DNA from 3 places in the Neobacillus sp. SAB-20_R2A genome. Region 2 is predicted to be linked to each of the others. Evidence: riboswitches for the same ligand, from Rfam matches in the RefSeq annotation. Region 2 holds a riboswitch; each other region holds the start of a gene.

What was found. A riboswitch is a leader RNA that binds a small molecule or an ion and turns the genes downstream of it on or off. The one in region 2 is predicted to bind S-adenosylmethionine.
Region 1: linked by a shared signal. The riboswitch ahead of V5M37_RS24355 (methionine ABC transporter ATP-binding protein) and the one ahead of V5M37_RS06215 (methionine ABC transporter ATP-binding protein) in region 2 are both predicted to bind S-adenosylmethionine.
Region 3: linked by a shared signal. The riboswitch ahead of V5M37_RS23955 (methionine biosynthesis PLP-dependent protein) and the one ahead of V5M37_RS06215 (methionine ABC transporter ATP-binding protein) in region 2 are both predicted to bind S-adenosylmethionine.

Annotation. Positions count from the first base shown of each region.
Region 1 is NZ_CP145895.1:4,927,450-4,937,587, reverse strand. It holds gene V5M37_RS24360 (O-acetylhomoserine aminocarboxypropyltransferase/cysteine synthase family protein) at 1-1,207, shown strand, start outside; SAM riboswitch class I at 1,333-1,439, shown strand; gene V5M37_RS24355 (methionine ABC transporter ATP-binding protein) at 1,562-2,587, shown strand; gene V5M37_RS24350 (methionine ABC transporter permease) at 2,580-3,245, shown strand; gene V5M37_RS24345 (MetQ/NlpA family ABC transporter substrate-binding protein) at 3,261-4,091, shown strand; gene sufC (Fe-S cluster assembly ATPase SufC) at 4,465-5,250, shown strand; gene sufD (Fe-S cluster assembly protein SufD) at 5,275-6,585, shown strand; gene V5M37_RS24330 (cysteine desulfurase) at 6,585-7,814, shown strand; gene sufU (Fe-S cluster assembly sulfur transfer protein SufU) at 7,804-8,241, shown strand; gene sufB (Fe-S cluster assembly protein SufB) at 8,313-9,710, shown strand; gene V5M37_RS24315 (DUF72 domain-containing protein) at 10,005-10,138, shown strand, end outside.
Region 2 is NZ_CP145895.1:1,248,017-1,258,154, reverse strand. It holds gene V5M37_RS06250 (nitrate reductase subunit alpha) at 1-454, shown strand, start outside; gene narH (nitrate reductase subunit beta) at 444-1,946, shown strand; gene narJ (nitrate reductase molybdenum cofactor assembly chaperone) at 1,946-2,545, shown strand; gene narI (respiratory nitrate reductase subunit gamma) at 2,561-3,256, shown strand; gene V5M37_RS06230 (hypothetical protein) at 3,419-3,637, opposite strand; gene V5M37_RS06225 (MetQ/NlpA family ABC transporter substrate-binding protein) at 3,736-4,575, opposite strand; gene V5M37_RS06220 (methionine ABC transporter permease) at 4,595-5,269, opposite strand; gene V5M37_RS06215 (methionine ABC transporter ATP-binding protein) at 5,259-6,272, opposite strand; SAM riboswitch class I at 6,371-6,480, opposite strand; gene V5M37_RS06210 (NAD(P)/FAD-dependent oxidoreductase) at 6,673-7,788, opposite strand; gene V5M37_RS06205 (vWA domain-containing protein) at 7,870-8,466, opposite strand; gene V5M37_RS06200 (hypothetical protein) at 8,562-9,041, shown strand; partial or broken gene V5M37_RS06195 (gas vesicle protein) at 9,240-9,530, opposite strand; partial or broken gene V5M37_RS06190 (gas vesicle protein K) at 9,553-9,816, opposite strand; gene V5M37_RS06185 (gas vesicle protein) at 9,788-10,027, opposite strand; gene V5M37_RS06180 (GvpL/GvpF family gas vesicle protein) at 10,027-10,138, opposite strand, start outside.
Region 3 is NZ_CP145895.1:4,859,455-4,869,592, reverse strand. It holds gene metH (methionine synthase) at 1-1,636, opposite strand, end outside; gene V5M37_RS23965 (bifunctional homocysteine S-methyltransferase/methylenetetrahydrofolate reductase) at 1,614-3,476, opposite strand; gene metC (cystathionine beta-lyase) at 3,498-4,661, opposite strand; gene V5M37_RS23955 (methionine biosynthesis PLP-dependent protein) at 4,661-5,773, opposite strand; SAM riboswitch class I at 5,856-5,970, opposite strand; gene V5M37_RS23950 (polysaccharide biosynthesis protein) at 6,485-8,311, shown strand; gene V5M37_RS23945 (DegT/DnrJ/EryC1/StrS family aminotransferase) at 8,353-9,594, shown strand; gene V5M37_RS23940 (sugar transferase) at 9,624-10,138, shown strand, end outside.

The DNA.
Region 1 (10,138 bases), 2.3 Mb from region 2:
CTACCAATTCAAAAGCACAGAGCATGCCGCCAACCTATTCGCCTTAGCGGAACCTGGGTACATATACACAAGGATTCACAATCCAACCACAACTGTTTTCGAAGAAAGAGTATCGCTCCTAGAAGGCGGCGTTGGCGCACTGGCAGTGGCAAGCGGTATGTCTGCCATCACATTGGCCATCTTAAACATTGCCGAAGCGGGTGATGAGATTGTTGCTGCATCCAATCTATATGGCGGAACGTATAATCTATTTGCAGTGACCCTGCCTAAATATGGGATTAATGTGAAGTTTGTCGACCCTGAGAATCCGGAAAACTTCCGTGCCGTCATAACGGAAAAAACAAAAGCTGTTTTCGCTGAAACGATCGGCAACCCAAGCTTAAGAATCCTTGATATTGAAAAGGTAGCCAATATTGCTCATGAAGCAGGGGTTCCTCTTATCGTGGACAACACCTTTGCAACACCATACCTATGCCGTCCAATTGAGCATGGCGCTGATATCGTCGTTCACTCCGCAACCAAGTGGATATTAGGTAATGGAACAACTACAGGGGGCATTATTGTCGACGGAGGCAAGTTCGATTGGAATTCACCGAAATTCCCTGGCTTTACAACGCCAGACTCCAGCTATCATGATCTTGTCTATGCTGAGGCGCTTGGACCGGTTGCTTATATTATTAAAGCACGCGTACAGCTTCTCCGGGACTTGGGGCCGGCACTAAGCCCGCAAAGCTCATTCCAGTTTGTTCTTGGGTTAGAAACGCTTCATGTACGGATGAAAGAGCATGTCGCCAACACCAAAAAGGTAGTGGAATACTTGAATAATCATCCTGCGGTTGAATGGGTTTCTTATCCGGGACATCCATCACATCCTGATTACGAATTGGCGCAAAAATATTTACCTAAGGGCGCTGGTTCGATGGTTGTATTTGGTATTAAAGGCGGAAGAGAAGCCGGTGCGAAATTAATCGATGCAATCACCCTATGGGCGCACGTGGCCAATGTCGGCGATGCCAAGAGCTTAATTATCCACCCTGCAAGCACCACACATCAGCAGCTGGATTCGGAAGGATTAAAGTCAGCCGGTGTTTCCGAGGACTTGATCCGTCTTTCCATTGGAATCGAAAATGTTGAGGACTTAGTGGAAGATTTAGAGGACGCAATCGAAGCTGCAACAGGCTTAACATCTTTAAAAGCAAATGCCTAAATTTTCCTTATATAGTTTTTTGAAAATGTAGAATTTTGTCGTTGACACTACTATCTAACCGTGATACTATTACTTTCATAATAATAGTATTAATGCATGTATAATTAAATATAGGATAGCTTTTGCTCTTATCAAGAGAGGTGGAGGGATGTGCCCTATGAAGCCCGGCAACCGTCAATTTTATTGAAATGGTGCCAATTCACACAAAGCCTGCGGCTTTGAAAGATGGGAGAAAGGATTCATTTGATAATGATGCCTTTCTGCCTTTGCGGAGAGGCTTTTTATTTTACTAAAATAGAATTCTTTCATGAAAATTATCAAATCCTATAATAAGGACAAGAAGTAGGTGATTCAATGATTTCCATTAAAAATGTACGAAAGATTTTTTCTACCAAGCAGGGACAGTTAAAAGCTGTTGATGAAGTAAACCTGGATATAAAAGAAGGAGAAATCTTTGGTGTGATTGGATATAGCGGGGCTGGTAAAAGTACCTTAATCCGCATGTTAAATGGCCTTGAGCTGCCTACGGGTGGAACTGTCAACGTGGCTGGCCGGGAGATTTCAAAAATAAAAGGTGCAGAGCTTAGAAAAGCCCGTCAGGAAATCAGCATGATTTTCCAGCACTTCAATCTACTTTGGTCAAGAACAGTCAGCGAAAATATCGCTTTTCCATTAGAGATTGCCGGAGTGAGCGCGCCGGAAAGGAAAAAACGAGTTGAAGAGTTGATCAAATTAGTTGGCCTTGAAGGCAGAGGTGACGCCTACCCTTCACAGTTGAGCGGCGGGCAGAAGCAGCGGGTCGGGATTGCCCGGGCCCTTGCCAATAACCCAAAGGTGCTGTTATGTGACGAGGCAACATCAGCGCTCGACCCACAAACAACAGACTCTATTCTCGACCTTTTAGTGAATATCAATAAACAATTCGGCTTAACGATTGTGCTGATTACTCACGAAATGCACGTCATCCGGAAAATCTGTCATCGAGTAGCGGTCATGGAAAGCGGGAGGATTGTCGAGCTTGGTCCGGTGCTTGATGTATTTAAAAACCCTCAGCAGCCGATTACGAAACGGTTTGTCCAGCAGGTAACCGAACCGGAAAAAACAAAGGAAACAGCAGAGCATTTGCTAGAGCGCTATCCTCATGGAAAGGTCATTCAACTATCGTTTCTTGGGGAAGCAACAGAACAGCCATTAATCACACGTGTGATTCGTGATTTTGATGTCGTAGTAAATATTCTCCAAGGGAATATTTCTCATACGCAAAACGGGTCTTATGGAACATTATTTATTCATTTGGATGGCCAAGCTAATGAAATTCAGAAAGCCATCGATTATATTCACTCGCAGCAAGTGGGCGTGGAGGTGATCAGTAATGGCTGACTTTATGGAATTAGTTAAGTGGGATGAGCTGTTACTGGCAACACGTGAAACGATCTATATGACCGCCATCTCGGTCCTTGCGACATTTGTTTTGGGCTTGTTACTAGGCCTGCTGCTATTTCTAACGAGTAAAGGAAACATATGGCAAAGCCGCGGAGTAAACATTATTATTGCTGGCTTTGTAAATATTTTTAGATCCATTCCCTTTATTATCTTAATTGTTTTATTAATCCCTTTTACTAAAGTTCTCGTTGGGACAATGCTCGGTGCCAATGCTGCACTCCCGGCACTGATTATTGGAGCAGCACCGTTTTATGCTCGAATGGTGGAAATCGCCCTTAGGGAGATTGATAAAGGTGTGATTGAAGCATCCCAATCAATGGGGGCAACACATGGACATATTATTTTTAAGGTATTAATACCAGAATCCTTGCCAGCATTAATTTCTGGGATTACCGTTACGGCGATTTCACTTGTTGGCTTTACTGCAATGGCTGGGGTCATTGGAGCTGGTGGACTTGGCCATTTTGCCTATTTAGAAGGCTTTCAACGCAACAGGCCAATGGTTACATTAGTGGCAACAATTGCTATTTTAATCTTAGTTTTTATTATCCAATTTATTGGAGATTATTTTACAAAGAGAACAGATAAACGTTAACAGGAGGAGTAAAAAATGAAAAAAGTTCTGGGTTTGATCTTCATTGCGTTTACCGTATTTGCCTTAGCGGCCTGCGGAGGTGCAAAAAATGATTCAGCAGATAAAGATGGGAACAAAAAATTAGTTGTTGGTGCAACTGCTGTACCACACGCAGAAGTACTTGAAGCTGCAAAGCCAATATTGAAGAAAAAAGGTATTGATTTAGAAATTCAAGTTTTCCAAGACTATATTCTGCCAAACGTAGCACTAAAGGATAAAGAAATAGATGCAAACTATTTCCAAACACCTGGGTATTTAGATCTGCAAATGAAAGAAAATAAAGATTTTGATTTTGTCAGTGTGGGCGGGGTTCATAAAGAACCAATCGGCATTTACTCAAAAAAGTATAAAAGTCTAAAAGATCTTCCAAATGGTGCAACCATTATTATGAGTGATTCTTTAAGCGACCACGGCCGTATCCTGCCGATTTTTGAAAAGGCTGGATTAATCAAGCTTAAAGAAGGCGTTGGTGCAAACGCAAGAATAGATGATATCGTTGAAAATCCAAAGAACCTGAAGTTCCCTAAATTAATTGAAGCAAAATTATTAGCATCTTCCTTTGAAAACGGTGAAGGTGATGCGGTTGCCATTAATACTAACTATGCATTAGAAGGCGGCATTGATATTGGAAAATATGGTATTGCCTTTGAAGGCAGTGACGTGGTTCCAGCCAACCTTGTAGTAGTTCGTTCAGAAGACAAAGACCGTAAAGAAATCAAAACACTTGTAGAGGTTCTTCAATCGAAAGAAATTCAAGATTTTATTAAGGATAAATACAAAGGTGCTGTTATCGCGGCAACCGAGTAATTATTAAATATGCAGCAATATTGCAGAAAAGTCAGTGAGGATTCACTGGCTTTTCTGCATTCATTACATGAAAGCTCATTAAGTAGTAAAAAATAGATGCCATAACCACCCATGGCATTTTAGCAAAAAATAAGGTATCATTTTATTCGGGCTTGTATTACATAAAAAGTCTTTATCTGAATTTTCATTAAAAACTTCCTGCTATTCTCATTTAGCATGTTCTTAGTGAAAATACATGCTAGTTATTACTATTAAAAAGTTGCTAACAAATTTCATTTGTTATAAGATTGTAATGAGAATAAAGTGAGAATGAATGTGGAAGATCTTAAAAAATCTGTCTGCAAAGATACAATACATTTTCGGAGGTATGAATATGGCTGGATCAACTTTAACAATCAAAGATCTGCACGTAGCAATTGATGGGAAAGAAATTTTAAAGGGTGTCAACCTTGAAATAAAAGGCGGAGAAATTCACGCCATTATGGGTCCTAACGGAACTGGTAAATCTACATTATCTTCTGCTATCATGGGTCACCCTAAATATGAAGTAACAAGCGGCAGCATTACGCTTGATGGGCAAGATGTTTTAGAAATGGAAGTAGATGAGCGCGCTCGTGCTGGACTATTTTTAGCCATGCAATACCCAAGCGAAATTAACGGTGTAACGAATGCTGACTTCTTGCGTTCGGCGATTAACGCCCGTCTTGGCGAAGGCAACGAAATTTCTTTAATGAAATTCATTCGTAAAATGGATAAGCAAATGGAATACCTTGAAATGGATCTAGATATGGCGCAGCGTTACCTTAATGAAGGCTTCTCCGGCGGTGAGAAAAAGCGCAATGAAATCCTGCAATTAATGATGTTGGAGCCAAAGATTGCGATTCTCGATGAAATCGACTCCGGACTTGATATCGATGCCTTAAAGGTAGTATCGAAAGGTGTCAACGAAATGCGCGGTGAGAATTTCGGCTGCTTAATTATTACTCACTATCAACGTCTGTTAAACTATATCACTCCTGACCATGTGCATGTGATGATGCAAGGCCGTGTTGTAAAATCCGGCGGGCCAGAGCTTGCACAGCGCTTAGAAGCAGAAGGATATGACTGGATCAAGCAAGAGCTTGGTATTGAAGATGAAACAGTTGAGCAAGAAGCTTAAAAGCTTTTGTTAGGAGGGTTAGCAATGACAACAGAAATAACATTACCGTTTGATAAGGGTTTTGTGAGCTCTTTTTCAAAAGAAAAGAGCGAGCCTGCTTGGTTTGAAGAGCTTCGACTGAAGGCACTTGAGCATTTTCACGAACTGCCAATGCCTCGGCCAGATAAAACAAAAATAGATAAATGGAATTTTACACAGTTTGAGCAGCATACAGTTAAAAGTGCTCCATATACATCTTTGGCAGAATTGCCAGAAGAGGTTAAAGCATTAGTTGATTTGGATGCGGCAAAACAAAATTTATATATTCAGCGCAACCAAACGCCAGCCTTTATTTCTCTTTCAGAAGACCTAAAGGCAAAGGGTGTTGTGTTTACCGATATTTTTACTGCTGCTAGAGAGCACGGCGATTTATTGAAAAAATATTATATGACACAGGCGATCAATGCTGATGAGCACCGTTTGACTGCTCTTCATGCTGCATTTGTCAATGGCGGTGCTTTCCTGTATGTTCCGAAGAACATCGAAATTGCGGAACCGATTCAAGCAGTTTTCGTTCATGACAATGCGGAAGCAAACCTGTTTAACCATGTTCTTGTCGTCGCAGAAGATAACAGCTCTTTAACATATGTGGAAAACTATATTTCCACAGTGGAAGAGTCCAATACCTTGGCAAACATCCTGACAGAGGTAATTGCCAATACAAATGCAAAGGTGCAATACGGTGCTGTCGATACTTTGGCAAAAGGCATCACAACCTATGTGAACCGCCGCGGTGTCACCGGCCGCGATTCCCGAATCGAGTGGTCGCTTGGCATGATGAATGAAGGCAATACCATTTCTGAAAATACTACCAATCTCCTTGGTGACGGTTCTAATGGCGATACGAAAACCGTTGTGGTCGGACGGGGTGCGCAGACCCAAAACTTTACAACAAAGGTTGTTCATTTTGGCAGACATACAATAGGAAATATCTTGAATCATGGCGTTGTTAAGGATAGCGCTACTTCTATCTTCAACGGAATTGGCAAAATTGAACACGGCGCCTCTAAATCTGACGCTGAGCAAACATCGCGCGTGTTAATGCTTAGTGAAAAAGCTCGCGGCGATGCGAATCCAATTTTATTAATCGATGAAGATGATGTTATGGCTGGCCACGCTGCTTCTGTAGGACGCGTTGACCCAGTGCAATTATATTATTTGATGAGCCGCGGTATTCCGAAGAAGGAAGCGGAACGTTTAGTCATTCATGGCTTCCTTGCACCGGTGGTAAATCAGCTTCCAATTGAGAAAGTAAAACAGCAATTAGTGGAAGTTATTGAAAGGAAAGTAAGATAATGAATATCCAGGATATTCGCAAACTGTTTCCTATTTTAGACCAGGAAGTTAACGGCAAGCCATTAGTTTATCTGGATAGCTCTGCGACATCGCAGAAGCCCGTCCAAGTTATTGAAACACTTGACAGATACTACCGCGAGTACAATTCAAATGTCCACCGCGGTGTGCATACATTAGGTACAAAAGCAACAGATGCTTACGAAGGTGCCCGTGAAAAGGTCCGTAAGTTCATCAATGCTAAATCCATTCAAGAAGTTATTTTTACAAGAGGAACGACGACCTCCCTTAACACGGTGGCGGCAAGCTACGGCGCCGCCAACCTGAAGGAAGGCGACGAAATCGTCATTACCTATATGGAGCACCACAGCAATATCATCCCATGGCAGCAGGTAGCTAAACGGACTGGTGCTCAGCTGAAATACATTCCTCTCCAAGAGGATGGAACGATTTCATTAGATGATGTTCGCTCGACGATCACACCAAACACAAAAATTGTGTCGGTGATGCAGGTATCAAACGTGCTTGGCGTCATCAATCCTGTTAAAGAAATCGCCAAGATTGCCCATGAAAATGGCGCTATTATGGTAGTTGACGGTGCACAAAGTGCTCCGCATATGAAAATTGATGTTCAAGATTTAGATTGTGATTTCCTTGCTTTTTCCGGCCATAAGATGTGCGGACCAACCGGGATTGGTGTCCTTTACGGGAAAAAGCATCTGCTTGAAAAAATGGAGCCGGTTGAATTCGGCGGTGAAATGATTGATTTCGTGGAATTATATGAATCAACCTGGAAAGAGCTGCCGTGGAAGTTCGAGGGCGGAACACCTATTATTGCTGGTGCCATTGGTCTTGGTGCGGCGATTGACTTTTTAAATGAAGTCGGTTTAGACAATATTGTCGAGCATGAACATAAGCTTGCAGCCTATGCGCTGGAAAAAATGTCAACTGTTGAAGGCATCACGATTTATGGACCGCATGATCCGGCTAAACGCGCTGGTCTAGTGACTTTCAATTTAAGTGATGTTCACCCGCATGATGTAGCGACGGTTCTGGATGCGGAAGGAATCGCTGTCCGCGCCGGCCATCACTGCGCCCAGCCGTTGATGAGATGGCTTAAGGCATCGGCAACAGCTCGTGCCAGCTTTTACCTATACAACACAGAAGAAGATATTGATAAACTCGTAGAAGGGCTTGTCAAAACGAAGGAGTATTTCAGCGATGTCTTCTAACTTAGATGCACTTTACCGAAGAGTAATCATGGACCATTACAAAAACCCGCGCAACCGCGGAGTTTTGGAGGATGGAAGCCATACGATCAATATGAATAACCCGACCTGCGGTGACCGGATTCAATTAACGTTGAAGGTGGAGGACGGCATTGTTGTTGATGCCAAGCAGGAAGGGGAAGGCTGTTCGATTTCCATGTCATCTGCATCGATGATGACGCAGGCCATTAAAGGTCAGAAAATCGAAGACGCATTAAAGCTGTCAAAGATTTTTTCGGATATGATGCAAGGCAAAGAAGTGGATGATGATATCGATTTAGGCGATATCGAAGCACTTCAAGGGGTTGCCAAGTTTCCAGCCAGAATTAAATGCGCAACATTGGCTTGGAAGGCAATGGAAAAAAGCTTGAAAGAAGAGAATCAAGATTAAAACGGTTCTGAAAGTATCCGGCCTCTTGCCTGGAGCTTTCACCTCTCGTAAAAAAAGGAGGAATACTTGCGATGGCGAAGAAAATGCCGGAGATCGGCGAGTATAAATATGGTTTTGCCGATAAAGACGTTTCCATATTCCGATCAAAACGTGGTTTAACACGTGAGATTGTTGAAGAGATTTCAAAAATGAAGGGTGAACCTCAGTGGATGCTTGACTTCCGCTTGAAATCACTTGAAATATTTTACAGTAAACCAATGCCGCAATGGGGCGGTGATTTAAACTCATTGAATTTCGATGAAATTACCTACTATGTAAAACCATCGGAGAAATCAGAAAAGTCATGGGATGAAGTACCGGAAGAAATTAAAGCGACATTTGACAAACTTGGAATTCCTGAAGCCGAGCAAAAGTATCTTGCAGGGGTTTCTGCGCAATATGAATCCGAGGTTGTTTACCATAACATGAAGGAAGACCTTGAGGCATTAGGAATCATCTTTAAAGATACCGATTCTGCATTAAGGGAAAACGAAGATATTTTCCGCAAACACTGGGCAACGGTTATTCCGCCAACTGATAACAAATTTTCCGCATTAAACTCAGCTGTTTGGTCCGGCGGCTCGTTCATTTATGTACCACCAGGTGTTAAGGTGGATACACCATTACAGGCTTATTTCCGCATTAACTCTGAGAACATGGGTCAGTTTGAAAGAACGCTGATCATTGTTGATGAAGGTGCATCTGTCCACTATGTTGAAGGCTGTACAGCACCTGTTTATACAACTAACTCCCTGCACAGTGCAGTTGTAGAAATCATCGTAAAAAAAGGCGGCTACTGCCGTTATACAACGATTCAAAACTGGGCAAACAACGTCTACAACCTTGTAACAAAGCGGACTGTCTGCGAAGAAAATGCGACAATGGAATGGATTGACGGTAACATCGGTTCTAAATTAACGATGAAATATCCTGCTGTTATTTTAAAAGGCGAAGGCGCCCGCGGTATGACCTTATCGATTGCGATTGCTGGGAAAGGCCAAGTGCAGGATACTGGTTCTAAGATGATTCACTTAGCACCAAATACTTCTTCAACGATCGTATCTAAGTCGATTTCTAAGCATGGCGGAAGTGTAAACTATCGCGGCATGGTCCATTTTGGCCGTAAAGCAGACGGCGCTCGCTCTAATATCGAATGCGATACGTTGATCATGGATAATCAATCTACTTCAGACACGATTCCATACAACGAAGTGTTAAATAACAACATCTCACTTGAGCACGAAGCAAAGGTTTCTAAGGTTTCTGAAGAGCAATTATTCTACTTGATGAGCCGAGGTATCTCCGAGCAGGAAGCTACTGAAATGATCGTTATGGGCTTCATCGAGCCATTTACAAAGGAACTTCCAATGGAATATGCCGTTGAGATGAACCGCTTGATCAAATTCGAGATGGAAGGCTCAATCGGTTAATATCTTTGAAAAATTAAACCCGCTTGCTGGGATAGGCAGGCGGGTTTTTGCATTGGGAATGGGGTTACTCTAGGATGGCGGCGGAATACTCTCGGATGGGGGCAGGATACTCTTGGATAAGGGTGGATTACTCTCGGATGGGGACGGAATACTCTCAGAAAGGATGCTTACTGTCGTATAGGTCCTTCCAACTGTCGGATAAGCCGGCCAACTGTCATATAAGGCGCGCTAACTATCGTCCAACTATTCCCAACTAAAAAGGTTATGCTATTATAAAAAGCGGAGGTGAATCCATTGATATATATCGGTCTGACAGGCTGGGGCGACCACGACAGTTTGTATACAGGTCCAATCACGCCCAGAGACAAATTAAAGGAATACGCAGGCCATTTTCCAATCGTGGAAGTGGACACCGCTTTTTATGCGAT
Region 2 (10,138 bases):
ATTGCGTTACATGACTCCACACCAAAAATGGGGCATTCATACCATGTTTACCGATACGAATAACATGGCTCAATTGTTCCGTGGCTGGCAAGTCGTTTGGATGAATGAAGAAGATGCAGCCTCTATCGGCATTAAAGACAACGATTGGATTGAAGTATATAACCGCAATGGTGCTGTTGCTGCTAGAGCTGTTTTAACGTACCGTATGCCAAGAGGTGCAGTTTATATGTACCACGCTCAAGACAGGCATATGGGGGTTCCTGGGAATAACATTAACAAAGTACGTGGTGGAACCCATAACAGTGTGACCAGAATTTATCCAAAAGCCACGCATATGATTGGCGGCTATTCTCAATTAAGTTATGGATTTAATTATTATGGACCGACTGGTAGTCAGAGAGACACAATGGCGATTATTAGACCGCTGAAGGAGGTCGATTGGCTTGAGGATTAAGGCACAAGTTGCAATGGTCATGCACCTTGATAAGTGTATTGGTTGCCATACTTGTTCTGTTACTTGTAAAAATGTATGGACTAACCGACCTGGAATGGAGTATGTGTGGTTCAATAACGTTGAAACACGACCTGGGGTAGGCTATCCAAAGGAATGGGAAAACACCAACCGCTATAAAGGCGGTTGGGTTTTGCGAAACGGTAAATTGCATTTAAGAGCCGGTGGACCTCTTACAAAATTGGCGAATATTTTTTACAATCCCAATATGGCAGATCTAAATGATTTTTATGAGCCATGGACGTATGATTTTCAGCATCTTCACAAACGGGATAAAGGAGAAAGTATACCTGTAGCCCGTCCTCGTTCGATGATTACAGGAAACTATATCGATAAACCGGTATGGGGTCCAAACTGGGATGATGATTTGGCGGGAGGGAGCGAATCTGTTCCAAATGACCCGAATGTACGAAAACTTCAGGAACACGTTAAAACGGAATATGAAAAGACCTTTATGATGTACCTGCCAAGGATATGCGAGCATTGCTTAAATCCTTCCTGTGTTGCCTCTTGCCCTTCTGGTGCTTTATATAAAAGGGACGAAGATGGAATTGTATTAGTAGACCAGGATGCTTGTCGGGGATGGCGTTTTTGTATGAATGGATGTCCATATCATAAGGTGTACTATAACTGGAATACACACAAAGCCGAAAAATGTAATTTCTGTTATCCGAGAACGGAAGCCGGTTTACCAACCATTTGTTCCGAAACTTGTGTAGGTCGAATTCGATATATTGGTGTGGTCTTGTATGATGCAGATCGGGTGAAAGAGGCTGCATCCGTTAAAGATCCTAAAGATTTATATGAATCTCAACTCTCTGTATTTTTAGACCCATTTGACCCTGAAGTCATTGCGGAAGCAGAAAAACAAGGAATCAATCATAGTTGGATTTTAAGTGCACAAGAATCTCCAATCTATAAGATGGCAATAAAGTGGAAGATTGCACTTCCGCTTCACCCAGAATACCGGACGTTTCCAATGGTATGGTATGTACCGCCGCTTAGCCCGATTATGAACCACATTACTAACGAACAAGATTTAAGTGCGGAAGGCTATATTCCAGCAGTAGATCAAATGAGAATTCCAATGGAGTATTTGGCTTCAATTTTAACAGCTGATGATACATCTGTTATTCGTAAGGTCTTATTAAAAATGGCAGCGATGAGGGTTTATATGAGGTCAAAAACCGTGGGTGGAGTGGACAAACAAAAGTTGACTAAATTAATGGATGAAGCAGGTACCCATAATGAAGAATTAGAAGAGATGGCTCGGTTACTTGCAGTCGCAAAATACAATGAACGATTTGTCATTCCGACTGGCCGTCGTGAAATGAATGATTACTTACATTACAAACAGGGAGCTTGCAGCATTGAAGATTTAGCTCCTCCTGAGGGTATGATGACCTATCCATTTGAAAGAAGTGAAAATGCATAATGAATGAAGAAAAAGCGATTTTAATGCTTTTATCGCGTCTTTTGGATTATCCGGATACTTCTTTTTTTGAAGATCAAGAAACAATCATAAGCTTTATTTGCGAATCGATCACATCAGAGGATATTCAAAAGGAAGTATTGAATAGAATTTATCCCTTCTATCAAATGCCATCGGTGCAATTGGAGCAGCTATATGTAGAGACCTTTGATTATAAGGAAGGGACCAATCTATATTTAACTGCACATGAACTAGGAGACAGCAGAAAACGCGGTTTTGCTCTTATCCAATTACAAAAACTCATATCTGAAGCCGGACTTGAATACATCGGACATGATATGGCAGATTATATCCCTATGTTGTTAGAACTTTTGGCTATTGTACCCGAAGAAGAAAAAATCAACAAACTTTCAAGAAGAATTGCTTATGCCGTTGACCGGATCTTAACAAATCTTCCTGAGGATAATCCTTACAAGAAAGTGCTTGAATTAGGGATGATGTATGTTTTTGAAACTCCGGATGCAGAAGAGATCTCTGCTTTAGAAAGACTTCGGGAAGATGCTGACCTGGATGAGTTGCCATATCCATTGATGTATCGCTAAAAAGGAGGGGCTATGATGGAAGTTGTATTTTGGTGGACAATTTTTCCTTATATTTGCGGAACAATCCTTATTATTGCAACATTTTATCGTTTTGTTTTTCGCGGCAAAAGTTGGACTGCGCCTTCAACAGAAATTTTTGAAAAAAAAGGATTGGGAATCGCCTCTATCCTATTTCACTATGGGATTATCTTTGCTTTTGTTGGACACGTAATGGGCGTATTAATTCCATTACGTGTATACAATGCACTCGGAGTCAAAGACCATATCTATCATTTCTTTGCCATAGCAGGAGGTGGTCTTGCGGGTCTCATGGTGGTAATCGGGCTAGTTTTGATGCTGATTCGAAAATTCAATTCACCAAGGGTTCGTGCCCATACTACTGGGACAAGCTATTTTACCATCATATGGCTTATATTAGTTGCAGGGCTTGGGGCATATATGACGATCGTCTATAATACAACGGTAGGGGCATATGAATACCGTTTATCAATTGGACCTTGGTTCAGAAGTTTGTTCACATTCCATCCAAGGTCGGATTTAATGCTTGGGGTGCCTTTGCTCTTTAAAATTCATATCATTGTGGCGTTTATTTTATTTGCTGCCATCCCATTTACAGCTCTAGTTCATATGTTCAGTTTTCCATTAAGGTATCCTTCACGGGCTCCGCAACAGTACCGGTCAAGAAATGGTTATAATAAGAATAGCAGGTAGAAAAAGGTTTTGCCTTATACCGATCTTTTTTAAGAATTAACAATACAACAATAAAAGCAGTGCATTTCACAACTGAAAACTGCACTGCTTTTCCATGTTAATTTATCTACTTGATAAAGCCCTGTTATGATAGGACTCTTTCATTTAATAAATTTGTAAATCTTACTTCTCTTTTGTTTCATTTAATTCATCAATTAGCTGTTTTGTCCTCTTCGCATTCCCTTCCGCAAAGTTTTCTAGACGTTCTTTTAGCTCATCGTCGTCATGAACCCGTTCGGCGGTAATTAAATATGTACGCATCAAATCTTCTTCTATTTCTATAGAATCTTTAAGAACTGCTTCAAGATTTTCCTTTTCTTCATTTCCCTTGAAAAAACTCATTTGAAATCCTCCTTTTTCCTTTAGGATTCTCCAATCTTTATTGGTGTATCCAATGAAAAAAGGATATGGATCTCGTCCATACCCTTTTGATTTAAAAATTACTTTTTCATCCAGCTTGGTTTTCCAAAACCTTTAAACTGATCATCGATGACTTTTTCGAAATCTGCGGATTCAACAACAGCCTTAATGTCTTTAGATAATTGTGAGTCTTTGTTGCTTGTTTTTACTGCTACAATATTGCGGTAATTGTCAGCCATGTTTTCAAGTGTTAAGGCATCAAGCAGATTCATCTTTGCGGCAAGTGCAAAGTTACCAGGTACTGCAGCTAAATCTGCACTTTCAACAGAACGAGGAAGCTGGCCTGCTTCAATTGGCTGGAACTTCAGGTTTTTCTTGTTTTCAGCGATGTCTTTTTCAGATACTTTTAGTGGATCTGCATCTGCTTTGATAGTGATAAGCCCTGCATCACGAAGTGTGTTTAAAGCACGTGCTGCATTTGTCGGGTCGTTTGGAAGTGTAACAGTAGCTCCATCTTTTACATCTTTAATTGATTTGAATGTGTTCGAATAAATTCCCATTGGTGCTGTTGGTACAGAAATAAGAGCTGTTAAATCCATGTTGTTTTCTTTTGCAAAATTTTGAAGGTAAATCGTGTGCTGGAACAGGTTAGCATCGATATCGCCATTGTTTAATGCTTTGTTTGGCTGGATATAGTCACTGAATTCAACAATTTCAACTTTGTAGCCTTTTTTCTCTAGGCCTGGTTTAATCGCTTTTGTTACCATATCGCTATATGGACCTGCAGTAGCGCCAATTTTAATATCTTTTGATTCTGCTGCTTTTTCCTTACCGCTTGCTGTTTTGTCCTCGGAGTTTCCGCAAGCAGCTAGTGCAAAGACTACACATAGTAATAAAATGCTTGTTAACCATTTTTTCATAATAATTTCTCCCCTTTATTTATCTTCTTTTATCTACAACTTTGGCGATATAGTCACCAAGAAGCTGAATGACCTGAACTAAAATAATTAAGATTAAAACTGTTGAAATCATGATGGTATTGTCGTACCGGTAATAACCGAAGCGAATCGCCAAGTCTCCAATACCGCCGCCGCCGACTGTTCCGGCCATAGCGGAAAATCCTACTAAACTGATGAGTGTTAAAGTAACACCTGAGATAATGCCGGATCTTGCTTCAAGTAATAGGACATCTTTTATTATCATCCACGGGGTTGCCCCGGCAGCAATAGCAGCTTCGATTACCCCTTTATCGATTTCTCTTAGAGCATTTTCTACGATTCTTGCGAAAAAAGGAATCGCCGCTACAGATAATGAAACACTAGCTGCAGTTGGACCGATGGTTGTGCCAACAAGTAAGTTAGTCAGCGGCAGCAATGCCACCAATAAAATAATAAAAGGAATCGAGCGAACCATGTTTACAATAAAACCAAGTACATTCTGGACAGCTCGATTTTCCATAAATAATCCTTTGTCGGTTATGTAAAGCAATATCCCAACCGGCAATCCGATTACCGTTGAAACCACCAGTGAAATTGCAATCATATAGATGGTTTGAAAAAATGCTTTATTGATATCCGGGATAAGCTCCATCAGATGTGCAAAATCAAAGCCCATTGTGTAACACCTCCACTTGTGCGGCCCGGTTTTCAATATAATTTAGGGCTTTTTCTATTTCCTCTTTTTGTCCTTTTAGCTCCATTATGAAAATCCCAAGCGGTTGCTCTTGAATATATTCTATTGAACCATGCAGAAAATTACCTTTTACGTTAAATTGTTGAAGAGTATCAGAAATAACTCCCTCTCCCGCCACCTTACCTTTAAAGGTAACTTTTATTATTGGCCCCTGGCAGCTTTTTAGAATGACTTCCGGGATTTCAAGGGTCACGACACTCTCAATAAATTCTTTTGTAAGTTCTGTATGCGGGTTGGCAAAAATATCATATACCGAACCTTCTTCCACAACTCGTCCATCCTGCATAATTGCCATCCGGCTGCAGATTTCTTTAACAACATCCATCTCGTGAGTGATCAATACAATGGTGATGTTGAGTTCTTTATTGATTTTTTTCAATAGATTGAGTATCGACTTTGTTGTCGTAGGGTCAAGTGCTGATGTTGCTTCGTCACATAAAAGCACCTTCGGATTATTTGCGAGAGCCCTTGCAATACCGACTCGTTGTTTTTGACCACCGCTGAGTTGGGATGGATAGACATCACGTTTATCAGAAAGGCCGACCATTTCAAGGAGTGCCTCTACTCTAATTTTAATTTGTTCTTTTGGCATGTTGGCTGCTTTTAAAGAAAACGCAATATTCTCGTAAACCGTTTTTTGACTGATTAAATAAAAATGTTGGAAAATCATACCAATCTTAAGCCTTGCTGAACGTAGTTGCTCGCCTTTAAGGGAGGTAAGGTTTGTGCCATCAACCATAATACTTCCCGATGTGGGACGTTCTAATAGATTAATACATCTGAGCAGGGAGCTTTTTCCGGCGCCTGAATAGCCGACGATACCGAAGATTTCACCTTCCTGGACGGTTAGTGAAACATTATCAACACCTTTTACTTCACCCTTTTTTGTCTTATAAATTTTACTAAGGTTCTTTATTTCAATCATACTGATTACCTCATTTTTCCGATATCTAAACTAGACTTTATACCCAAACAAAAAGCCCCATTCATTCTGAAAGGGGCGTCGAAATTAAATAGAATTTCGGCTTATCTTTCAGAATGAAAGTACTGTCATTCTGCAGGAATTGGCACCTTCCCAATCGGGGGTTGCCGGACGTCATCGGGCCATGTCCCTCGGTCGCTCTGGATAAGAAAATTAAATTAACAAATAATTAAGTTATATTAAGATAGTACAAATCTATTTTTGTTTTGTCAATCATCTAAATTATAGCGCAATTTACCCGATAGCGTTTTCAACATTGTCATATCAACTTATTATTAATTTAAAAATTTTTTTGTTCGATTAGAAAAGAGCTTTTCGCATGAAAAGCTCTTTGTGCATAACATTAGGCTAAAGCACCAGCAACATTATAATTATTAAAATCAATTTCTGCTTGTTTACCTAATACCAGTTTTGCAAGTTCGGCACCGAGATAGGGCCCACTGGTTAATCCGGAGGAGCCTAAGCCATTTGCTAAGTAGATTCCTTCATAATTTGGTAAAGCCCCGATTACCGGAAGAAAACCAGGAGTAAAAGGCCGAAAGCCTACCCTTGTTTCCAAAATTGTTCCACTTGCGAGACCAGGAGCAACAGCTAAAGCTTTATTTAAGATTTCTTGGACTCCTCCAGCCGTTACCCGATTATCAAATCCTGCATCATTTTCGTGGGTTGCTCCAATGACAACACGCCCACCTTCAAAGGTTAGAATATATTGATCAGATGGTGGCATGACTACAGGCCACGAGTTTGTTTCCATGTCTTGCATATGTAAATGTATGATTTGCGCCTTTTGTGGCCTTACCAAAAATTCAACTCCCAGCGGATCCAAAAGTTCCTTTGCCCACGCTCCTGCAGTGACTATGACTTGATCAGCGAATAGTAACCTATCTGATACTTTAACTCCTTGGACTTTATTATCACTACTAATTAATGAAGCATCCCCTTTAACAACTTGGGCTCCATGTTTTACTGCAGCGTTAACAAGTGCATTACGTAAAGCCCGGCCATTTACACGTGCCCCGCCACTAACAAAAACTGCCCCAAATTCATCGGACAACGGCGGAAAAAGTCGATTCGTTTCAGTTGGTGATAAAATTGTTATTTCGCCGATTTCGGGAGCATCCTCCCAACGGGTCCGTGCCCGTTCTGCCATCTTTTCCAACTTTGCTGGATCAGTGTGAATACTTAATGCCCCAACTCGTTTATAACCCGTATCTTTTTCCCCATCTGCTTCTAACTGAGCTATTAATTCTGGATAATACCGGGCTCCACCTTTAACCAACTGGTACCAGGCTTTATTACGCCGTTGGGACAACCATGGGCAAACAATCCCCGCAGCCGCGTCAGTGGCTTGACCGGGGACATGCCGGTCCACTATGATAACCTCGGCCCCCCATTTTGCAAGGTGATAAGCAGTGGATGCTCCGAGTATTCCTGCCCCAATTACAATTACCTTTTGCATAACTCACCTCAAGACAAAAACTCAGTCTTATAGACTGAGCAAAGTAGATACTATATATATTACAACAAATACACTACTGCTTTAAAGTTTCCTTGTGCTCTGCCTTCTCTCCATTACTTGCTCACACACCATATTATACATAATCTCAACACCTTTTTCAGATGCTTCGAAGTTAAAGGCATTTTCAACATCAATCCCAAGACAGCCCGCTTCTTCCTTAGCATCGATGTTTGCCCCCAAAAAGATAAACTCCCAATTATATTTCTCCTTTTGGTGCTTGATGAGCTCCTTCACTTTTGTATAGGAAAATTCACTACTTGCGTTTTCCATTCCATCAGTCGTGATCACCAATATTACCTTACCGGGCTTATCATTTTCAGGAGTTTTGGATAACCGATATCCTACGTCAAGAATGGTTTTCCCCACTGCATCCAACATTGCCGTCATACCTCTTACATAATACTCCTGATCAGTGAGGTTAATCTGCCTTGCATCAACCCCATTCCATAGGATTTCGTATTGATCGTCAAATAAAACAGTTGTTACCCGTGTCTCCCCTTCCAACTTCCTCTGTTTCTCAATAAATCCGTTAAACCCGCCAATCGTATCACTTTCAAGTCCAGCCATTGACCCGCTTCGGTCAAGCAAGAAAATAATTTCAGTCATATTCGTGTTCATCTCTATCATCCTTTCAATATTGTTTATAAAATAATAATAGGGTATTAAATCTGGGAAATGGTCGCCTCTCAAGCGACATTTTTGGGGGTAGAATTATGCTGGATAAACACTTGCTAGTAGAATTGCAGGAATATGTTGAAAGAAACTTAAACATCCTTACTTACTCAATGATGGAGTCTAATGAAATACATAGTCTCGAAATAGAAGATTTTATTAAAAATAAGCGCCAGCCGACCTTCAACGAAACTCTATTCAAATTGATAGATAAAAAAGGAGCTGGCGACACAGAAACCTACAAAAAAGCCGGATTGGATCGCAGGCATTTTTCTAAGATCCGCTCGAATCCAGAATACCGCCCACGAAAAAATACAGTAGTGGCCTTGGCGCTTGCCCTTGAATTAAACAAAAAAGAAACCGACAAACTGTTAAGTTCGGCCGGTTTTTCATTGTCCGACAGTGAAACCTTTGACTTGGTCATCCAATTCTGTCTAGAGAAAAAAATATATGATGTCCACGATGTCAATCAGGCGCTGGACTATTTTAGCCTGAAGCCATTGATGGGTGTGGCAGAGTAGGTTTACCCAGTAGTCACATTTCATTCCATACTAAAGAGTAAGGGCCGTCTTTTCCAGACTGCCCCCGTTAACCTCTTATTCATTTAATGATTGATGGCTCTCCTGGGAATCCCCTAACAGCTCATCGCCTAATAGTAATTCTTTTGCTCTTTCCTCAGAGGGCTCTGCTAATAGAATTTCTTTTTCAGGAGCAGGCAATGATTTTTCTGCCACCAATTGCTCCAATCGGTCGACTCTTTCCAGTAGACGGGCATGTTCTTCCTCTGCCAATCTGGCTTTGGAAGAATAATACGGATCATTCACCCACCAGTCCATGCCTATTTCTCTTGCCTTATCTACTGAGGCGACCAACAGCCTGATTTTGATTGTTAATAAATCGACATCAGCCAGGGATATTTTAATATCACCCGCTATGACGACCCCTTTATCCAGTATTTTTTCCAAAACCTCAAGCAAATTTGAAGATTGAGGTGCATGCTGAATGGGCATAGTATCTCTCCTGTCGTTCGTCTTACAATAATCTCCCCAGCGGGCCTAGTTCTATATTTAGTTCTTCGTTTTCTAAACCAAAGACAATCTTTAATTCTTCCATTTTTTCTTCCAGTCTCATCAGTGTCAGCCCTAATTCCTCTAACTGTTCATCCGTAAGCGAATCACTTTCCACTCTCCGCATCGCCTGCCGTTCCATCAGCTAGCGAAGCAATTCGATAATCGTCAGGACTAATTTAGCTAACCCTTGCTCAACATTATTGGAGTCTAGCGGCAAGCGTTCCATTTTCTATTCCCTCCCTGCCATTCATACGTTCATAGGAACCAAACGCACTTTCAATTGACGATATAAGCAGCTTAAGGTCGACTATAATTAAGTCAATATCGGCAATAGAGATCAGGATTTCTCCCCGTACGACCACTCCTGTATCAATGATTCCATCTAATAAATCCAAAAGCGTTACTTCTTTGTTTTCTAAGGGATGATACCGTTCCATTACACCTTCTCCTTCACAAACTTAGCGAAGTGGTAGGGCGGCCATGGTCCTGTTACCTGAAACGAACATCCTAAAGCTTCATACGTTTTTTCTAATTCAGCTATTTTATTT
Region 3 (10,138 bases), 2.3 Mb from region 2:
GCCCAAAGGATACGTTACTAATGCCGAGTATCGTTTGTACACCGGGAAGCTGTTCCTTGATTAACCGGATACCATCAACCGTGGCTTTAGCGGAACCAATATATTGCTCATCCCCTGTACCTACAGGAAACACTAATGGGTCAAAAATTAAGTCCTGTGGCTTCAATTTATATTTGTTGACTAAGATATCATGAGAACGGCGGGCAATTTCCAATTTACGTTCTGCAGTAACCCCCATGCCGGTTTCATCAATAGTCCCGACAACAACGGCAGCCCCGTAGCGGTGAATTAACGGAACTACCGCTTGGAAACGCTCTTCGCCGTCCTCAAGGTTAATGGAGTTAATAATCGCTTTTCCCTGCGAGTACTTCAACGCCTTTTCAATAACCTTTTCATCTGTTGAGTCGATGACAAGCGGCACCTTTACCTTTTTGACGACTTCAGTGATGAATTTTTCCATATCGATAAGCTCTTCACGGTCCGGGTCAGCAAGACAGATATCGATGACGTGAGCTCCGCCTTTTACTTGGGCCCGGGCGATTTCTGCCGCTTCTTCAAATTTACCTTCAGCTATCAAACGTTTAAATTTGCGTGACCCAATAACATTGGTCCGTTCTCCGACCATGATCGGTCTTAAAGTTGGATCATCGTAAATGAAAGGTTCGATTCCTGAAACCATATGATGGGAGGATGGCTGGAATTCCCTTGGCTTGTAATCCTTCATTGCATCGGCAATGGCGCGAATGTGATCAGGGGTCGTACCGCAGCAGCCGCCGACAATATTGAGCCAGCCATGAGCGGCAAAGTCACCCAGCTTTTTCGCCAGTGTTTCCGGTGTCTCATGATAGTGGCCCTCCTCGTCAGGCAGGCCAGCATTCGGATAGCAGCTGACTGCCGTTCCAGACAGATTGGCGAGCGAGCGCACATGGTCCTGCATAAACTCTGGTCCTGTTGCGCAGTTCAACCCAACAGCCACTGGATTCATGTGTTCGATGGAAATATAAAAGGAATCAATCGTTTGTCCCGCCAAAGTCGTTCCCATTGGCTCGATTGTTCCAGAAATAAACAGCGGCAATGTTTTGCCGGTTTTTTCAAACGCTTTTTCGATGCCGACATACCCAGCCTTAACATTCAGCATATCTTGAGAAGTTTCTAGAAGGAGCAGGTCAACTCCGCCGTCAATCAAGCCAATAGCCTGTTCCTCATAGGAGGCAGCCAGTTCATCAAAGGTGGTTCCGCCGGTAACGCTTAATGTCTTTGTCGTCGGTCCCATGGAGCCGGCCACATAGCGAGGCCAATCCTCGCTGGAGGCTGCCTGAGCTTCCTTCACAGCAATCATCGCAGCAATTTTATTGATTTCATAAGCTTTATATCCAAGCTCATATTCATCTAAGACAATGCTGGTGGCACCGAATGTGTTAGTCTCGATGATATCAGCTCCGGCCTCTAAATATTCGCGGTGAATGCGCGCAATAACTGCTGGAGCAGTTAAATTGAGATTTTCATTACAGCCCTCGTATTGTTCACCGCCAAAATCATCAGCAGTAAGATCTGCTTGCTGCAGCATCGTTCCCATTGCCCCGTCCATGACAAGGATGCGTCTTTTTAACTGCTCAATAAATGGTCGTTTCGACATAGCTGTTCCCCCTCAGTTCACACGCACGCTGCCGGGCATAAAGGGCCAGTTCAGCAGTAAGCTCATAGCGTAAAAATGGTGTGATTAAATAAATTCCATTAAATAAATCTAAGGCTGCATCGATTAGCCCCTTGGTAATTTCAACGCCTTCTTTTGCCGCTTGGATCGGGTTATCATGAAGCGCGGCCATCCGTTCACGAATGGAGTCGGCAATTTTAATGCCAGGTACTTCATTATGAAGGAACTCCGCGTTTTTACTGCTAGTAAGCGGCATTAAGCCGATGTAGATCGGTGCTTTTAAATGTTTCGTATGTTCATAGACTTCTAGCAGTTTTTCTTCGGAAAAAACTGGCTGGGAGATAAAATAGTCAGCCCCATGCGCAATTTTCTTCTCCAACCGTTTGACCGCTTTTTCCACCGAGCGGACATTCGGGTTAAAGGCTCCGGCAATGCTGAACGCCGTTTTCTGGCCCAAGTCCTTTCCGGAAAAAGATAAACCTTCATTTAATTGTTTAATCATTTGAATCAGTTCAAATGAAGAAACATCATAAACGGAAGAAGCCCCCGGAAAATCGCCGACACGCGCAGGGTCGCCAGTGATTGCCAGAACATCATGCATTCCTAACGTGTGTAAGCCCATCAAATGGGATTGCAGACCGATAATGTTGCGGTCCCGACAGGATATATGGATAAGCGGACGCATTCCTAGTTCTTTTTTTGCTAAATAGCCTAAAGATTCATTGGAAATCCTCACTTGCGCAAGAGAATTATCTGCTAGTGTAATCGCATCAATTCCGGCTTCCTTTAGAACCTTTGCCCCTTCAAAAAACTTCGTTGTATCAAGCTTTCTTGGCGGATCTAATTCAACGATAACTGATGACCGCTCCTGCACAATATCTTGAAGTGGGGCGTAGTCCCGCTTGGCAGGACGATCTTCAACTATGATTTTCTTTGGTTTTAATTCTACTACTTTATCTGTTATCGGAGCGCTGTTTTTTAATTCGGTGGCAAATGCCCTGATGTGTTCAGGTGTTGTGCCGCAGCATCCTCCTAAAAGTCGGACACCTTGCTTGCGGAATTCAGCCGCAGACCTGCGGAAGTAATCGGCATCACCATCATAATGAAACTTTCCATCCGTATAAGCAGGGAGACTGGCGTTTGGATAGGCTGAAAGAAAGGCTCGCTTAGGCAGTTCGATTTGCTCGAGCGCAACCAGCATATGATGCGGGCCAAGCCGGCAGTTTAGGCCAACAACGTCAGCGCCTAGCCCTTCAAGCCTCTGCAGAGCATCATTGACAGGAGTACGGTCCTGCAGAATTCCTGGTTCTGCAAGGGAAACTTGCGCAACAATTGGCAGATTGGTTTCCTTTCTGGCGATGGTCAGGACGGTTTCAAGCTCTTCCAGGTCGTAGAAGGTTTCGAGTAAAAGCCCGTCAACTCCCTCTAATAAAAGGCAATACAGCTGCTCGCGAAAGCTCCGTTTAATTTCTTCTATTGAAATGGATTTGGGCTTGATGCCACGGTTGCCGCCCAAGGTCCCAAGCACATAGGCACGGTTCTCGGCAGCTTTTTTGGCATTTAGTACAGCGGCGCTGTTGATGTCCTTGACTGAATCCTCTAGCCCGTATCGTCCAAGCTTTAAATAGTTGGCCGCATAGGTGTTCGTTTGAATAATATCGGCACCGGCATCAATATAGGCTTTGTGGATATTCTGAATTTGCTCAGAGCGGGAAAGATTCAATTCCTCAAAACAGGAATCTTTTCCATAGGAATAAAGCATTGTTCCCATAGCACCGTCGGCAATCAAAATTTGATTTTGTAATTTTTCTAAAAAACTCATCGCTATTCTCCTTAAGAGAGCTTATTTACTCTGCAGATTTTCCAAGGCTTGCGAAAAATCCTTGATTAAATCAGCAGGGTTTTCCAGTCCGACGGATAGGCGAAGAAGGCTATTTTTAATTCCCCGTTTTTCTCTTTCCTCCTGCGGCATGGCAGCATGGGACATTTTAGCCGGATAAGACAAAATCGACTCTACTGCACCAAGGCTTACCGCAAAGACAGGAATTTTTACATTTGACACAAAGGTACGCATGGCATCCTCATCAGCAAGCTCAAATGAAAGGACTGCACCAGCGCCGCTTGCTTGCGCCTCCTGCAATTCTTTTTGCGGATGATTTTCAAGCGCTGGGTAATACACTTTTTCAATAGCTGGATGTGACTCTAGGAATTTCGCAATCTCTAATGCAGCTCTCTGCGATTGCTCAAGCCGGACCTGAAGCGTTTTTAGACCTCTCATCACAAGCCAGGCATCCTGCACACCGAGAACTGCTCCAAACGAATTTTGTAAAAAATAAAGCTGTTTTGCTAGTTCCCCGTCCTTTACTACGGCAAGTCCTGCGACGACATCGCTGTGGCCTGAAAGAAACTTAGTGGCGCTGTGAAGGACAATATCAGCACCAAGCTCTAACGGCCGTTGCAGTGCAGGAGTTAGGAAGGTATTATCAACAAAAGTCAGGGCGTCAATGGACTTTGCCAGCTGGCTGATGGCTTTGATGTCGGTAACCTTCAACAACGGGTTGGATGGTGTTTCTACATAAAACGCCTTTGTATTTGGCTTAATTGCTTGCTTAATTTGATCAAAGTCAGTCATGTCTACAAATGTATGTTCAATCCCGAAACGAGTCAGGACTTGTGTCACCATTCGATAAGTTCCGCCATAAACATCTTCTGTGACAATCACGTGATCTCCGGAGGAGAGAAGTAGGAAGGCGGTGGAAATGGCAGCCATCCCCGATGAAAAAGCAAATCCTCGGACTCCGCCTTCGAGCTCTGCAATAATATCCTCCAGAGCTTCCCGAGTTGGATTTAAGCTGCGGGCGTAATCGTATTTTCCAAAACTGTCGATTTCAAACTGATGAAAGGTAGATGCATGCTGGATCGGGACACTGACTGCTCCTGTTTGTGCATCCATTTTATGCCGATTATGAAGAAGTCTCGTTTCAAAACTAAATTCTTCGTGTTCCATCACACATTCACTCCTTCAACTAACTTAGCAAAAGCCTGCTCTAGGTCAAAAATGATATCTCCTGCATCTTCAATTCCTACAGAAAAACGCAATAGACGGTTACAGACACCTTGTGCAATTCGGATTTCTTCCGGGATATCAGCGTGGGTCTGGGTCGCTGGATACGTGATAAAGCTTTCGGTTCCGCCAAGGCTTTCAGCAAACGAAATCAGTTTTATGTTTTGCAGGAACGGATTTACCCACGTTTCATCTTTAATACGGAAAGAAACCATACCGCCTCTTCCTGGGTAAAGGACATCTGTCACCGCATCGCTATTAGAAAGAAACTCAACAACAGCCTTAGCGTTTTTCTCATGCCGTTCCATACGGAGCGACAATGTTTTCATCCCGCGCATTAACAACCAGGAATCGAAGGGGCTTAAAACGGCACCCGCACCGTTATGATGGAAGGCCAATGCCTCACAAAGTTCCTTACCCTTCGCGACAATCAGTCCAGCTAGAACATCATTGTGGCCTCCAAGGTATTTCGTTGCACTATGAATCACGATATCTGCTCCAAGTGAAATCGGCTGCTGCAGAAGAGGGGTATAGAAGGTGTTGTCCACAATTAACAATATGTCATGCGCTTTGGCAATTTTTGCAATGGCGGCAATATCAGCTTCCTGCATAAGCGGATTAGTTGGTGTCTCCAAGAAGATTGCTTTTGTATTTGGTGTAATGTTGTTTTCAACCTCTTCAGGACAACAGGTATTTACATATTGGCTTTTCAAGCCCCACTTTTGAAAGCCTTTTTCGAGCAAACGGTAGGTTCCGCCATATAAATCCTCGCTAACCAGCCATTCATCACCAGACTGAAATAAGGAAAGAATCGTTAAAATGGCCCCCATTCCAGAACTGCAGGCAAAGCCTTGGTCTCCGCCTTCTAAATCGGCGATAGTTTTCTCAAGCAGCTGACGTGTTGGATTTCCGGTTCGAATATAATCAAATCCTGTGGATTGTCCAATCCCCTCGTGCCGGAATGCAGTTGAAAAATAGACTGGGGGATTTACAGTTCCTGTTGTAGTTTCACTGCGGTTCCCAATTTGAGCAAGTTTCGTATCGATTTTATACATTGTTGTCTACACTCCTTTTTGATATTAAAAAAAGGCCTTCTATAAGAAGAAGACCTTTGCATGTACAATACATCTGTCACTCTTCTTATCTCGCAAATTAGTAACAATTTGCAGGACTTAGCACCGTTTCAATGTAAAAGACATTGAAGGTTGCTGAGGTGTCACCGGGCCCTTCCCTCAACCTCTCTTGATAAGAACATATTAATATTTTGACTATTTATAAAATTTACTACAGTTTTGGCGGTTCGTCAATTAGTTTTTTATCCAAGGAAAGCAGTAAAGTGTAAAACAATTCTATTATCAGCTCTAAAAGTACAATTGTCCATTTTTGGCTTGTCCTCATTATTGTAAATTACTATTTTATTTCGGATTTTACAAAACAGAACGGGAGGAAAAAAATATTAGGGATATTTACCTAGTATGTTCTGAATGGTATTTTTTGCAAATAAAATAGTTCTTGTTAAGGTACAAGTGATTCGTAAAATAGAATTTACTGGTGAGGTTTCCTAGCCATTATCAAAGGAGACACTCGATCATGCTGTGGGTTGAAATATACCTTAGACGCAAGTCGTCGAGAGCGTGGTGTGAGGGGGGGTTAGATGCCCTATATATAATTAAAGTTTTTGATTATTTAGGGCTTCACGAAGCCTGGATAATCAAAAGCTTTAATCTTGGCTGCTATAAAAGCTAATGTACAAAAGGGGAGAGATTATGACCTACAGACAGAGGTTGTCATTATTTTTTTTAATAGACTCATGTATTGTCATAGGTGCAATATTCTTAAGCAGATTTCTGGTTGATGCTACCACTCATTTATTTACCTTTTTGATTATTTTTACTTCATTTTCAATTTTACTTAGCCACCACATCTTTTCAGTCATGCTCAACCTTTATAAAAAGGCTTGGGAATATGCCAGCATAGGAGAGTTATTAATCATTTTTAAGGTTGTGACCTATTCCATTATTTTTGCTGCAGTCCTGCAGAAAACTTTCTTCCTTGAAATCAATGTCAGGCTTCTCACTGTTACTTGGTTACTCCATATTATATTCATTGGCGGGTCCAGATTTTGCTGGAGAGTTTTTCGAGATTCTCATTATCAAAAGAACCAAAATAAAAATCGTACCCTCATCATTGGTGCGGGAGCAGCGGGGACAATGGTTGCTAGACAGTTATTGAAGAATCGGGGCATCAATCTTCTTCCTGTGGGCTTCATTGACGATGACATCCACAAACATAAGCTAGATATTCTTGGGATTCCTGTTGTTGGCGGGGTAGCCTCCATTGAACAAGCTGTTCAAAACTATAACATTAAAAATATTGTTATTGCTATTCCCTCACTTAGCAAGAAAGAGTTAAATGTGATTTTTCAGGAATGTGCCAAAACGCCTGCAAAAACTAAAATTCTTCCAATGATTGAAGATTTGGTGACTGGAAAGGTATCCGTAAATCAATTTCGGGACGTTCAGGTCGAGGACCTTCTGGGGAGAGATCCTGTAGAGTTGGATATTGCTTCTATATCAAAAAACATTACCGGCAAAACGGTGTTGGTTACAGGTGCAGGAGGTTCGATTGGTTCTGAAATTTGCCGGCAAATTGCCCGTTTTAACCCTCTTAAAATCGTCTTGCTTGGTCATGGTGAAAACAGTATATATTCAATTGAAATGGAACTGAAAGAAAGCTTTGGCGAATCAGCAATTAAATTCATAGCAGAAATTGCCGATATCCAAGATGGGGCAAAAATGGAGGCTGTTATGATGCATCATCGGCCAGAGGTTATTTATCACGCTGCGGCACACAAACATGTACCGCTAATGGAACACAACCCTGAAGAAGCAGTGAAAAACAATGTGATTGGAACAATGAATGTGGCAAAGGCAGCCAGTTTGTATGGTGTGAAAACCTTCGTAATGATTTCCACCGATAAAGCCGTTAATCCAACTAGTGTTATGGGGTCAACGAAAAGAATGGCAGAAATGATCATTCAGTCAATGGATAAGAAGTGCGGAACGAAGTTCGTTGCTGTTCGCTTTGGCAATGTATTGGGAAGCAGGGGCAGTGTGATTCCGTTATTTAAACGGCAAATTGAACAGGGAGGCCCTGTTACCGTTACTCATCCTGATATGAAGCGTTATTTTATGACAATCCCTGAAGCCTCAAGGCTGGTCATCCAGGCCGGCGCACTTGCCAAGGGTGGAGAAATATTTGTTTTAGATATGGGAGAACCGGTTAAAATTATCGACCTTGCCAAAAATTTAATCAAACTATCCGGATATTCCATTGAGGAAATTGGGATCGAAATAACGGGGATGAGGCCAGGTGAAAAGCTGTTTGAAGAACTTTTAAAAGAGGATGAAGTACAGGAAGAGCAAGTCTACCCGAAAATTTATATTGGTAAAACCTCAGAGCTTTTTATAGAAGAGATTGACGATTTAATCATAAATTTTGCTGACATGGACAAACAAGAGCTTTCTGAACTGCTGTTAAAGATTGCAAATAACCGATTGCCCGCCAAAAGAGCATTGTCTATTTCCGGTTAGTTTGCTATGCGGAAACTATAGGAAAAGGGTTGATAAATATTATGAATTTGCCAATCTCTCATTCTAGAGTGACAAATGTTAAAAGAAATATTCCATTTTCACCTCCAGATATATCGGAAATTGAAATTAACGAAGTTGTCAACACATTAAAATCCGGTTGGATCACAACCGGCCCTAAGACAAAGCTTTTAGAAAATAAAATTGCGGAGTTTACCAATACCTCAATGGCTGTGTGTTTAAATTCAGCAACAGCTGGCATGGAGCTGACTTTAAGATTGTTAGGAATAGGCGAAGGCGATGAAGTCATTACTTCAGCTTATACCTATACAGCCTCTGCAAGCGTCATTCATCATGTCGGGGCAAAAATTGTCCTTGTAGACACGGCTGAAGATTCTTTTCACATGGATTATGCGCAGTTAGAAAAGGCTATTACGGCAAATACGAAGGCTATTATTCCGGTGGACATTGCAGGAATCATGTGTGATTACGAGAAGGTTTTTGAAATAGTAAATAGGAAGCAAAATCTTTTTAGGCCTGCAAATGATATCCAAGCAGCTTTTGGCAGAATCATTGTATTAGCTGACGCCGCACATTCCTTTGGTGCAACTTATAAAGGGAAAAATAGTGGGGAAGCAGCAGACTTTACTAGTTTTTCCTTTCATGCTGTCAAAAATTTTACTACTGGGGAAGGCGGGGCGGTAACCTGGCGAGACATACCCGGTATAGCCAATGAGGACATTTATAAAAAATATATGCTGTATTCTCTTCACGGTCAATCAAAGGATGCACTTGCAAAAACGAAACTGGGTGCGTGGGAGTATGATATTCTCTCACCTGCCTATAAATGTAACATGACTGATATTATGGCTTCCATTGGTTTGGGGCAAATGGAAAGGTACCCGTTAATTTTAGAAAGAAGAAGATCATTAATAGAAAGATATAATGATGGATTGCGTGATAGTGAAGTTGATGTATTAGATCATTATGGAATTGACTTTTCTTCAAGCGGGCATCTATACCTAGTTAGACTTCTTCATAAGGATAAAGAGTCTCGTAATAAAGTTGTAGAAAAATTGGCAGAGATGGGCATTGCCACGAATGTTCATTATAAACCACTTCCATTGTTTACCGCATATAAGAAAATGGGATTTCATATCAATGAATATCCAAATGCCTATAGGCAGTTTGCTAATGAAATTACACTTCCATTGCATACTTTGTTAAGCGATGAGGATGTAATTTATGTAGTTGAAAGTTTAAAGACAGCCCTGGAAGAAGTGTAAATTGGTGACAGAAGCGGGGGAACAGCTTAGTGCTAGTAAGGGAATGGGAAGATTTACCCGATGCCATAAAAAAAGAAAGCGTAAGGAAATATTACAATACATTAAATAAGAAGCGTCTTAGTTTATTAAATAAGCGTGTATTTGATATCATACTTGCTATTCTGATTTTCATTATTCTTTCCCCTATTTTCATTATAATTAGTATTGCCATAAAGATAGATTCTAAGGGGCCTATTATGTTTCGCCAAGTAAGGGTAACGCAATATGGAAAGCAGTTCAAGATATTTAAGTTTCGAACAATGGTAAAGGATGCCGAACAGCTTGGCGGACAAATAACCACTAAAAATGATAGCCGGGTTACAAGAGTCGGAAAGATTTTAAGAAAACTCAGATTGGATGAGATTCCCCAATTATTTAATATTATTGCAGGCGATATGAGTTTTGTCGGGACAAGGCCTGAGGTTGTTAAATATGTAGAAAAATATTCAGATGAGATGATGGCAACATTGCTGCTTCCAGCAGGGGTTACCTCTAAAGCAAGTAT